DNA from 4 places in the Staphylococcus haemolyticus genome. Region 4 is predicted to be linked to each of the others. Evidence: riboswitches for the same ligand, from Rfam matches in the RefSeq annotation. Region 4 holds a riboswitch; each other region holds the start of a gene.

Region 1 (3,217 bases), 530 kb from region 4:
AATTGGTGTAGCTACTTTAAATTTACGAAGAATTGGAAATGTAATAATTAAGTTAATTAAGACTAAAATAAAGACCGTAATGATAATAAAACTTGGAAGTTGAACTGCCATTTGACGGAAGCCTTCTTCTAAGATTGTTTTATAATCTGCTTCAACACCTGATGTTACAACAGCATTATGCATTGTATCTTTAAAAGGCTTAATTAATGTCGTAGCGCTAGGTATCTTTTTAAACGTTTGTAATAACATAAATGCGACTAAAGTAAATATACTTAAATATGTTGTAGCTATAAATAAGATGCGTTCTTTAGAGGCACGTTCTTTCAATAATTGGCCAATAATAAAGCTAAGTATTAAAACTAAAATCATGGCACTTAATACAAATGTATTACCCAACAATGTGGTAAGAATTACTGTGATCAAAGCTCCAATTCCAAATGATGGAATAGACTTATTCCATAAAATAATACCTGGAATTGTAGCGAATAAACATAGAATTAATCCAAGTACTGGTAATACATACGTAACTAAAGCAACCATAACAAGTGCAATTGTTCCTATAATTGTTGCTTTAGGATGTACTTTTGAAAACAAATTCGCCACTCCTATACTATTTTGACTATAACTTCTATTTTAACCTCTAAGCAAAATTAAAACAAATTGTGAAGATTGAGGTATAGCATAAGACTATAACAATGTGTTTTTACTTCCATAGCGACCTACCCGTTTCGTCTATTTCCGCTTAAATTTCGTTACTTTAAGAAAATGATACAAGTTAGGTGCCCAATCATTAAAATTTAATAAAAAGCCATCATGACCTACATTATCTGGAACAAAGAAATGACGATGATATTTAAATCGCTCCCCTACTGCCCTCACTTGATCATCTGGATATAATAAATCATCTGTAAAGCCCATTGTTAAGACCTTAGTATCCAGAGATTGATAAACATCATCTACATTAGTACGTCCGCGATCAACATTATGGCTATCTAATACATTTAGCATTGTTAAATAACATGACAAATCATACGTTTCTTTAAATTTATTACCTTGATGTCGTTGATAACTCACCACTTCATCTGGTGAAAAGCGTTGGTCATAACTTTTAGATGAACGATACGTTAGAAAGCCTAATTGTCGCGCAATACTAAGACCTTCTTTGCCACCAATATGAATCGCTTCTCGTGCAATTTCATTGAAAGCACGACTATATGATGACGTCTTATCAGTTGCTGCTAGAATAACCGCCTTATCCACTTCGAATTGGTGATTATATAGAAGCTCCATGACTTGCATGCCACCTAGGCTACCACCAATTAAAATATTAATCTTGTTGAAACCAAGTGCGTGTATGCCCAGTTCAATAGCTTTTACAATATCTCTCAAAGTTAAATGCTTTGGAAAATTTGGATTAGTTAAAGGAGAACTTGAACCAAAGGGACTACCAATAACATTAAACGTTAGAAATTGATAATCATAAATCGGCATATAACCACCGTCTATAATTTCACGCCACCAACCAGGCTCGTCATCTGTGCCATATGTTAGATGATTACCAGTAAGTGCGTGACACACTACAACAAGCGGTTGACCAGCATAGCCTACATGTTCATAACGCAATTGTAAATTATCAATCATTTCACCTGATTCAGTTGTAAAGGGTCCTAGATTTAATGTTTCTACTGTGTAATTGGTCATGCGATTACCTCCTTTTAAATAAAAAAATCGCCTATACTCTATTCTTAAAGTATGAGGCGATTTGTCTCCATTACTTATCATTCGAGTATCTCGTTGGTAGTAGCACCGTGCGTATGCATCGCCGGTTGCTGAAGTTTCTCAGGGCCGTGTCCCTCCACTTCTCTTAATAAGTTTTTTATCTCTATTCATTTACTGCGTATTTATAAAATAGTATCAATGTACCATTTATGTTCTAGACTTTTATTGTATCTAATTGTATAACCAACTTCAATTGTTAGTTGTTAGGTCCTACCTTTTCTAAAAGAAGAAACGTAAACCTGCTATAAGAACAATCCCCACTAGAATGGTTGTCGTAAGACTTCGTGTAAAAAGCGCAACAAAAACAGTTGGAATTGTTACTAAAACAAATGGGATATTGAGTGTATAGCCTGCTACGCCCTCTTGTTGCTCAATAATGCCATCTAAGATGAGTGCTGTAAATAATGTAATTGGTATAAACGATAACCATTTGATTACCGTTTCTGAAAGTTGAATACGTGAAATCATTAAGAATGGAACTACTCGAATAATTAAAGTTACAATTCCACATAACACGATTAATATAAACATGTGCCAAGATGTCGTCATTTATCCATCACCACCCCTAATGTTGCTGCTAACATAGATGCAATTAAAATTGCTACGTATGACGGCATAAACCAGCTTAAACTGAGCATCATCACGATGACAAATACGATAAGTACTATGTAAATTCTAAGTTTAGATGAAGTGATTGATTCAAATTGTGCCATTGTTAAAAAGATAAACATCGCGGTAATCGCAAAATCGAGACCTAACATATCTGGATTAGATATGTATTTACCAAGTAACGCACCAACAATACTTGCTAGTGCCCAAAATGAATATGCAGTTAGATTCAATCCATGTAACCAACGATCGTTTATCTTCTCCCCTTTTAAATGAGGTGTGATTGCAACGCCAAAGGTTTCATCTGTCAAAATTGAAGATAAGCCTAGTCGATTCCAAATACCATAATCTTTATAATTAGGTGCCAACGTCATTGAAAGTAGGAAGAAACGTGAATTGACAATCAATGTTGTAAGAACAATGGCAGAAATCGGTGTTCCAGTAGCCACAAGCGCACATATAATAAATTGTGCTGCACCAGCATACACAAGCAAACATAATAATAGTATTTCGATAATACTAAAGTGTTGTGAAGCCGCCACTATTCCAAATGATAGTCCAATTCCAACGTAGCCTAATAAAGTAGGTATACATTCTTTAACGCCCTGTTTAAATGTCACATGTGATGTCATCTTTGTAACCTCCTTTATTCTGTTTAATTTTATAAAGTAATATACTAATAATTTTAGTCTAATATACGGATGCTAGAGTAGCAACAACATTAGACGCAGGGTTGTGTGATGTTAGACTGAAAGACTACTTAGAAGTATTGATTTGAAAGGATTTTAAATGTGTCTATTTTTTGACTATAACGGTTGATTTACCTCTT
Region 2 (3,217 bases), 960 kb from region 4:
CAACCCTCGTTCATGCTCATAGGTGTCTAACGCTGCGCCTTTAATGTGTCCACTATCAATCGCATCTAGTAATGCTCTCGTATCTACTATCGATCCCCTAGCAGCGTTTACAAATACGGCACCTTTTTTAAATTTTGAAAATAAATCTCTATTGAAGAGATGTGGATTATATTTCGTTGCTGGAATATGAACTGTAACAATATCTGCATCACGTAAAGCTTCTTCCAACGTATCCTTATACTCAACATATTGCGCAACCTTTTCATTAGGAAATGGATCATATGCAACAACATGACTTCTATATCCTTTTGCAAAAATACTTGCCGCTATCGAACCAATACGTCCTGTTCCTATAACAGCTACGGTTAAATCGCTTATTGAACGCGACAATATTGATGGTTCCCATCTAAAATCATAGTCTTTAAGTTTACGTTGAATGTCGTTCTGATTTCTTACAATATTAATGGCTTGTGTCACTGCAAACTCTGCAATTGAACTAGGTGAATATGACGGTACATTAGATATGATAATGCCATATTGTGTAGCTAAATTTAAGTCGTATGTATCAAATCCAGCACTACGTTGTGCAATATGTTTAATACCAAATTGTTGCAATTTGGCAAATACATCTTCCGATATTGGATGTTGTTGAGACAAAGATAAACCATCAAATCCTTGAACATCATCGACATTATCTTCTGTTAATATTTCTTTATTTAACTCTACTTCGACATTATTTTGTTCCGCCCATTCTTCAATATAAGGAATATCTTCATCTCGTACACTCATTATTTTAATTTTAGTCATAAAATTTCATCCTTTCTATTTGTGACTTCTTGTTACTCGTTATATAAATAAGATAAAGAAGCTAATCGTTTAGCCGCTTCAGTTAATAATTGGTCATCTAATGCTAGGGAAATACGGACGTAATGACGACCATTTTCACCAAATGGAATGCCAGGCGCCACTAAGATCGATTGTTCTTTCAACAAATACTGTTCAAATGATTCACTATCATACCCTGGTGGTGTTTGAAGCCATGAGTAAATACCACCTTTAGAATGTACAAATGGTAAATTGGCATCTTTTAATTGTTTCTCAAACGTGTCACGACGACGTTTGAATGTTTCATTTTGTTGATCTAGAAAGTCATCATAGTGATTAAGTGCGTATGTTGCTGCATCTTGAAGGGCACCAAACATACCAGCATTAGTATGTGTTTGATATTTCTTCAGCGCTTGTATCATGTCTTTGTTACCTACTGCGAATCCTACTCTAAATCCTGACATATTATAACCTTTAGATAATGAAAAAATTTCAATTGCTACTTCCTTTGCATCTTTAGAAGCAAGTATACTTGGGTTCTTTGCATCAAATCCAAAAGCACTATACGCGAAATCATGAACGATCTTTGTATGCGTACCTTTAAATCTTTGAATTGCTTCATCAAACACTGCTTTAGTAGCCGTTGATCCAGTAGGATTATTTGGGTAAGTCAAATAAACGAGTGACGTACGTGCTAATGTTTGTGCATCTACTTTGCTCCAATCTGGCAAATAATGTGGTGGCTCCAAATTAAGTGGTACTGGATTGGCATCAGCAAGCATGACACCAGCAAGATAATCCGTATAACCTGGGTCTGGAAGTAGCACGTTTTCTCCAGGATTAACAATACATGTAGGCAAAGCCACTAAACCATTTTTAGTACCATAAAGTATGCACACTTCATCATCTTTATGCAGTTCAACACCATATTGTCGTTGATAGAAATTAACAATTGCTTCTTTAAAGGATTCCTTACCATGAAATGCACCATATTTTTGATTTTCAGGAATTCGAACAGCATCAGCAAAGTGATCAACAATGCCTTTAGGCGTTTCGCCATCCGGGATACCAACTGCCATATTAATTAACGGTAGTGGTCCATGCTCAACCTTACGCCCCATCGTTTTACCAAAATAACTATCAGGAATATTGGCTAGTTTATTAGAAATTGTCATTATTTACCCCCTTTTCAAATTAAAAAAGCTATATATCACTCTCAATTGATAGTGACATATAGCTTAGTTATGACTATGACACTTATCTTTGAGGCATACCTCTTTGGAGTTAGCACAGTACTTTTGTCTTTTAAGTCTGTTGCTGAAGTTTCATTGGGCCAAATCCCTTCACTTCTCTGGATAAGTCTATTGAATTAATATTTATTGTATCAGTTCAATAAGTATTGTCAATATTTATAATTTTCAGATTTATAGCAAGTTTTACTTTATTTTCCGTGTTCTATGTCTTCTAACATTGCTTCGGCAGTAATTTTAGCACTCGTCAACACAATTGGCACACCTGCACCAGGGTGCGTACTTGCCCCTGCAAAGTATAAGTCTTTATAATCTCTTGATACATTTGGTGGTCTATAATAATTACTTTGTGTAAGTGTTGGCATAAGTCCAAATGCTGAGCCGAATTTGGCATTATAACGACTCTCAAAATCAAGCGGTGTAAATACTGTTTCAGATACAACATCCTGACGTATATCTTTAAGTGCCTCAATCGTTTCTAATTTGTTATAAATGACATCTTTCGCTTTTTCAACCATATTAGGATCTTTCCAGTCAATTTCACCTGTCTTCAACTCAGGGACTGGCATTAAGACATACATCCCTGTCTGATCTTTAGGCGCTAATGCTTCGTCTTCTACAGATGGGAAGTAAAGATATAATGATGGGTCATCAGGCATCTTACCACTAAAAATGTCATCAATATTGCCTCTAAAATCTCTAGCAAATACAACATTATGTACATGTAATTTATCACGTAATTGACGATTAATACCTGCATAAATTAAAAATGCTGAACATGAATAGTCCATGTTATCTACCTTTTCAGGAGAATAGTTCTTTAAAGGTGAGTGCACAGGCATTAAGTTTTGTGCCACATATGGAAAGTCAGCAGTACATAGCACTTTGTCAAAACGTCGAATATCACCATTAACACGTAGACCATCTGCACGTTTGAATTTAGGGTCAATAATGATTTCTTGTACATCTGCATTAAGTTCTACTTTAACACCATGGTCTTGACCAAGTTGTAGTAAACCTTGTGCTAAGCCATACATACCGCCTTTTATATAATGAACACCATGTACCATTTCAATCATTGGAATAATAGAATAAATTGAAGGCCCTTGTTTAGGATCAATACCTATGTATAACGTTTGAAA
Region 3 (3,217 bases), 930 kb from region 4:
TGTTCACTGTCTGAATGACCAGTTTCAGGTAATGAAGATTGAGCATTTGTGCTATTATGGTTACCTTGTTTTTTTACTGATTGAGACGAAGGCACTTCGTTAGATTTAACGTTACCGACATAATATGAATTTAATTCACGCGCACAATCTACAGAATTAATTTTAGATGCTTCTTCCTTTAGATCATCTAATTCAGCAGCATTTGCAATACCGTGTTCAACATATGTTTCTCCACTTTGAAGTTGATTAAAGTTACTATATTTATCATTTTTATATTCGACTTGGCCATTTTTATGAACTTTATAAACCCCTAAACCAGCATTTGCTTTATTATGGCTTTTAATTTCAAAATAGTCCCCTTTGTCGATTACTTTTCCAAAGTTTTGTAAATCTGGATTACCTCCACTATTTGATAACGCCTCTGAAGCAACTTCTTGTGCGTTATTCTTAGTAACGATATCAGCAGCAAAAGCTTGATGTCCACTAAAAGCAGTTAATAATACTGTACTTGAAATAAGTGTTGACGCAAATAGAGAAACCTTCATCACAATGAAAACCCCATTTCATTATTTATCTTTTACAGCCTTAGTGTAACACTCAGAATTAATTAAAATAGGGGTTTAAAGTAAACCATATTGAAACTTTAAATTAGCTTAAAGAATGACATATTTGTAAAGTTAGATTTACAATATTAAAGTTTTTATGAATATAAGTAATCGTGATACTAAATTTAATGATGCTAACTTACCATTTCTTTTTAGAAAAGTAAGGGATAGACCATGCCATGCAAACAGTGAAAATCAAATGTGCAATCATCCATAAACCGTATTCTGTCCAACTAAATTGAAAAAATGAACGTTGTGCCAATAGAATAAGTAATGGATATAATATTAGAAAAATGATGATCAGTAATAAATAACTTATTTTGTAAAAAGGTTTGAAAAATTTATAAATAATTAGAAATGTGATGTAAATTAAAAATCCAATGACAATATGAATCAATAGTTCTAAAATCAGTGGTGTTTGATTTGGGTCAGCAATGAAATCGATATTGATTAATAACAAGGTTAGGTGCGTCGTGTGTGTTACGACATCCATAGTAAACATGATAAGCAATAATAAAATGCTAATCAGTAATGCACTAAGAAAGTGGTAGCCGTATCGTATCATAATTATCCATCCTTCAAATGAGTTTAACAAACTATTCCCTATGGCAATGTGAATCACACATTTTAAAAATTTAGAATATTTAAAAAATGATATTGACCAAGACAAAATCCAATGCTAATATGATATCAATTCAATAAAACTTGTTAACTCTTATCAAGAGTGGTGGAGGGATGTGCCCTAAGAAGCCCAGCAACCGTCGTTAAACGAAATGGTGCTAATTCACATAAAGTAGACAATACTTTAAGAGATAAGAGAAAGTGTATCGATACTTTCTCTTAAATAATAGAAAGTATTTTTTTATGTCTTCTAACTATTTAAGAGTTGAAGTGTAATTGAATCATTATTAAAAAAGAGGTGTCGATATACATGAAAAAATGGTTAAGTGTTATAAGTATTTTAGTTTTAGTTATTGTATTAGCTGGATGTGGCAAAGATAAAGAGGGTAATAAAAAAATTACGGTTGCTGCTTCACCTGCACCCCATGGAGATGTGTTGAAGAAAGCTAAAGAACAATTAAAGAAAAAAGGTTATGATTTAGAAATTAAAGAGGTAAATGATTATAAAGTGCCAAATAAACTATTAGATAAAGGTGATATAGATGCGAACTTCTTCCAACATGTACCTTATTTAAAAGCTGAAAAGAAGAGTCATGGATATAAAATAGAAGAATTAGGTAAAGTATTTACAACTCCAATGGGCGTATACAGTAAAAAATATAAAAATCTAAAAGATATTCCTGAAGGTTCAACGATTTATGTTTCAAATAATCCAGCGGAAGAAGGACGATTTTTATCATTCTTTGTAGATGAAGGTCTCATTAAGTTGAAAAAAGGTGTCAAAATTGAAGATGCTAAGTTTGAAGATATCGCTGAAAATAAAAAGAATTTAAAATTCAATCATCAACAAGGGGCTGAGTTTTTACCAAAGACATATAAAAACGGTGAAGGAGCAGCAGTGATTATGAATTCTAACTATGCCATCGATAATGGTTTGAAACCTTCTAAAGATGCAATTGTTATGGAAGGTAAATCATCTCCGTTTGCCAATATTATTGCTGTACAAGAAGGACATAAAAAAGATAAAAAGTTCCAAGAATTATTAAAAGTTATGCAATCGAAAGAAATTAAAGATTATATTAAGAAAGAATATGGAGACGATGTAATTCCATACGAAAGTAAATAATTATCCATATTAAACTACCCGCAAAGTAATAGCTTTGTGGGTTCTTTTTAAAAAGAAAATAATAAATACCAAAAATTATAAACTTTAATTATTTTGATTATTCAGAAAATATTTACAAATCTGACAATTATTAGTAATATATTGAATATTATCACTTAAATAGTGTTTATTTAGAGGGCCGGAGAACTTTTCAAATAGAGGGAAGCAAAAGGGATGGTCTATCTTGGGAGGATGAGCCGATATGAGTAAAGCAGAGGAATTAATTAATGAAGATGGGAAATACTTCGCCGCATCAGGGAGAATAAAATACTATCCATTAGCCATTGACCATGGTTATGGTGCGACACTAGTAGATGTGGATGGTAAAGAATATATTGATTTATTATCAAGTGCAAGTTCACAAAATGTAGGACACGCACCTAAACCAGTTACTGAAGCGATAAAGAAACAAGCTGAGAAATTTATTCATTATACACCAGCATATATGTATCATGAACCAGCAGTGAAATTATCTAAAAAGCTTTGTGAAATTGCTCCAGGTGACTATGAAAAACGTGTAACGTTTGGATTAAGTGGGTCTGATGCGAATGACGGTATTATAAAATTTGCGAGAGCTTATACGGGACGCCCTTACATTATTAGTTTTACAAATGCATATCATGGGTCAACATTTGGATCATTATCCATGTCTGCCATTAGTTTAAATATGCGCAAACATTATGGACCATTATTGAATGGATTTTATCATATTCCATTCCCTGATAAATATAGAGGGATGTATGAGCAGCCAAATGCAAATACAGTTGAAGAGTATCTTGCACCATTAAAAGAAATGTTTGCGAAATATGTGCCAGCGGAAGAAGTG
Region 4 (3,217 bases):
AATCTTGCATAGAATGGTGCTGCACCAATAACTAGAGCTGGTAAGGCACCAGTTGGACCACTTATTGTTCCAAGGATCACACTTGTAAATGGAATTAATAACAAGATTAAAATGATAAATGGAATCGCTCGGAATAAGTTAACAATAAATGAAACGATGCTATAAAAGACTCTAGCACCTTTAGAATTACTCTTAGCTGATAAGAATAATAATACTCCTAAAATCAATCCAAAAATAAATGCGAAAATAGTTGAAACTATAGTCATATATAATGTTTCATAAATGGCTTGCCATACTTCAGGCCATTGGACGTTAGGCATTGTAATCATCTCTTTAAAAATATCACCATAAGATTTATCCATGCTTAACCACCTCCACATTTACATGTTGCTGATGTAAATCTTCTTTAAATGTCTCAAACTCTGTTTCAGCAATATGTGGAATATGAACCACCAAGAACCCGACAGAACCACCACGGGTATTTTTTATGTTTGCTTCAAGAATATTTATATCAATGTTATGCGTTTTACTTATGTAAGATACAACTGGTTCAGTCGTATTACCACCATTGAAATTAAGTCTAACAATGTATGCATCTGAATCTAATGGTTCTAGATGTTTGATTGATTCTTCAAAATCATCATCCAAATCATCTTTCACAAATCGTCTTGTAACTTCATGTTGTGGATTTTCAAATACTTGCGTTACTTTACCTTGCTCAATTACACGTCCACTTTCCATAACGGCTACTTCATCACAAACACGTCTGATAACATACATTTCATGAGTGATAATCACGATTGTAAGGTTTTCACGTTCTTTAATTTTTAGCAGTAGGTCTAAAATCTCATCTGTTGTTTGTGGATCTAATGCGCTTGTAGCTTCGTCACATAAGAGGACGTCAGGTTCATTAGCCAAAGCTCTTGCAATACCCACACGTTGTTTCTGCCCACCTGATAATTCTGATGGATAAGCATTTTCTCTGCCATTTAAACCAACAAGGTCAATTAATTCTTTCGCCCTTTCATTTGCTTTGGTTTTAGAATACCCTGCAATTTCTAAAGGGAACGTGATATTTCGAAGTACTGTTCGTGACCATAATAAATTAAAGTGTTGGAATACCATACTTACTTTTTGTCGTTTTCTTCTTAATTCTGCTTTTGAAAGTTTGTTAATATTATCGCCATCTATAATAATATCGCCAGAAGTAGGTTCTTCTAAATTATTGAACATTCTGATTAACGTACTTTTACCAGCACCAGAGAATCCGATAACTCCGAAAATAGAGCCCGTTTCTATATTTAAGTTAACGTTATCAACTGCTAGTACATCTTTATCTTTAGTGTGATAACGTTTTACAACTTGATTTAACTCAATCACGTTTAGTGCCTCCTTAAAAATCATTATGTAATTAAAAAATGCTTTCTCACTTTAGCAAAGTTGAGAAAGCATTGATTCATCTTTCTCTCATCTTCTAAAGTAATCAACTTTATGTGAATTGGCACCATTTCTATAACTAGACGGTTGCCGGGCTTCATAGGGCACATCCCTCCACCTCTCTTGATAAGAATTTTCGCACTATTTAATTAATTTATATCCTACCATTGCACTATAATTTCGTCAATAATTATTTTAACTTTTCTAACAAATAAGGAACAGATTGAAAAGCATAGATTCTATCTATTTCTATATCTTTATTCATTACTATTAGAACAGGAACTGACATAATTTTGTTACGCTCACTATATTTAGGATGGTAATTCAAATCGATTTTTTTAACGGGTAATTGTAGTATTTCATTCGCAATATCTAGCATTCGCTCTGACATTTTACAAGTACCACACATCGGTGTGTATCCAAAAATTAGATGTTTTTCTTTATTAAAATTCTCACAAATATCTTCTATTTCTACAGATTTACTCATGCATGATTACTAACCTTTCAGTCGTTAAATTAGGAATTAGACGTTTCTCTTTACGAACTGTAAAACCATGTTTACTCAATACATGCGCAAGATAATTCTTTGGGCATCTAGCTACCTCACAAAATGTTTTATCCACATAGATATGTTCACATTCGCTAAGATGACGTTTAAACCATTTTCTTATCTTTTCACCTTCGTCATCTGAGTCTGCTAGAACAAAGACTTGCTTTTCATATAATGTTTCAATCATGTCATCTAATTTATCAATACTCATTGTACCATGCGTACAAATAATATTTATAGGTTCAGCGATGACTTGTTGTACTCTCTTCTTATCAGATTTGCCTTCAACAATAATAACTTTATTTAAAATTGCCATGATAATCCACCTTCTAAGTCGATAATAAACAATCAGTTACTTTTTCACAGAACGCTAATAGATTAAACATTATTTACGATTACTTAACATTTTATATCAACAAAGTATAAATTTTAAAATTTGTTGATTATTATTTACAAAAAATAGGCAAAATAAAAACTCCATGACCGCAATCAAGGAGTTTAAATTAATTATTCACCAATCATTTCTTTGTATTGATCAGCTGATAATAAATCATCTAATTGGCTTTCATCGCTAAGTTCAACTTTAACCATCCATGCTTTCTCATATGGTGATTCGTTAACAAACTCAGGACTATCTTCTAATTCTTCATTTGATTCAACAACTTTACCAGATACTGGCGCATATAATTCAGAAACAGTTTTAACTGATTCTACACTACCAAAAGTATCCCCTTCGTTGATTTCGTCATCAACTTCTGGTAATTCAACGAATACGATATCACCTAATTCACCTTGTGCGTATTCAGTAATACCAATTGTTACTGTGTTGCCTTCAACTTTTACCCATTCATGTTCTTTAGAATATTTTAATTCGCTCGGTACTGCCACGAGAATCCCCTCCTAAAATTAATTACAATTTAATGATGCCATACCGTAAGTTTTCATTCAACTATTAAAACAAAAAGTTACAATAATTTATATAATTAGAATTTGTAATTTTAAACTATAACCAAATTTCTTTGTATTGATCTTCTTTAAATCCTAATGTGATATTATCTCCAGCAATAGCTAATGGTCGTTTAACTAACATGCCATCTGAAGCTAATAAATTTAATTTTTCATCAGTTGATAAATCTTTTAATTTATCTTTTAACCCTAGTTCTTTATATTTAGCACCATGGGTATTAAATAATTTATTAACCTCTACACCTGTTTTATCGATAATTTCTT

Evidence for each region. Region 4 has a riboswitch for S-adenosylmethionine ahead of EQ029_RS09600 (methionine ABC transporter ATP-binding protein). Riboswitches for the same ligand answer to the same signal wherever they lie in the genome.
Region 1: another riboswitch for S-adenosylmethionine. It lies ahead of metX (homoserine O-acetyltransferase MetX); the one in region 4 lies ahead of EQ029_RS09600 (methionine ABC transporter ATP-binding protein).
Region 2: another riboswitch for S-adenosylmethionine. It lies ahead of EQ029_RS01980 (aminotransferase class I/II-fold pyridoxal phosphate-dependent enzyme); the one in region 4 lies ahead of EQ029_RS09600 (methionine ABC transporter ATP-binding protein).
Region 3: another riboswitch for S-adenosylmethionine. It lies ahead of EQ029_RS01805 (MetQ/NlpA family ABC transporter substrate-binding protein); the one in region 4 lies ahead of EQ029_RS09600 (methionine ABC transporter ATP-binding protein).

The regions. Positions count from the first base shown of each region.
Region 1 covers NZ_CP035291.1:12,363-15,579, reverse strand. Annotated here, with positions in the region: gene EQ029_RS00060 (YybS family protein) at 1-609, opposite strand, end outside; gene metX (homoserine O-acetyltransferase MetX) at 733-1,701, opposite strand; SAM riboswitch class I at 1,773-1,874, opposite strand; gene EQ029_RS00050 (AzlD domain-containing protein) at 1,999-2,328, opposite strand; gene EQ029_RS00045 (AzlC family ABC transporter permease) at 2,325-3,020, opposite strand.
Region 2 covers NZ_CP035291.1:442,192-445,408, reverse strand. Annotated here, with positions in the region: gene EQ029_RS01985 (D-lactate dehydrogenase) at 1-807, opposite strand, end outside; gene EQ029_RS01980 (aminotransferase class I/II-fold pyridoxal phosphate-dependent enzyme) at 840-2,000, opposite strand; SAM riboswitch class I at 2,080-2,187, opposite strand; gene EQ029_RS01975 (phytoene desaturase family protein) at 2,267-3,217, opposite strand, start outside.
Region 3 covers NZ_CP035291.1:409,262-412,478, forward strand. Annotated here, with positions in the region: gene EQ029_RS01795 (LPXTG cell wall anchor domain-containing protein) at 1-545, opposite strand, end outside; gene EQ029_RS01800 (hypothetical protein) at 745-1,170, opposite strand; SAM riboswitch class I at 1,318-1,424, shown strand; gene EQ029_RS01805 (MetQ/NlpA family ABC transporter substrate-binding protein) at 1,537-2,352, shown strand; gene EQ029_RS01810 (aspartate aminotransferase family protein) at 2,594-3,217, shown strand, end outside.
Region 4 covers NZ_CP035291.1:1,995,433-1,998,649, forward strand. Annotated here, with positions in the region: gene EQ029_RS09595 (methionine ABC transporter permease) at 1-362, opposite strand, end outside; gene EQ029_RS09600 (methionine ABC transporter ATP-binding protein) at 355-1,380, opposite strand; SAM riboswitch class I at 1,465-1,570, opposite strand; gene EQ029_RS09605 (thioredoxin family protein) at 1,628-1,924, opposite strand; gene EQ029_RS09610 (toprim domain-containing protein) at 1,917-2,303, opposite strand; gene gcvH (glycine cleavage system protein GcvH) at 2,495-2,875, opposite strand; gene EQ029_RS09620 (arsenate reductase family protein) at 2,991-3,217, opposite strand, start outside.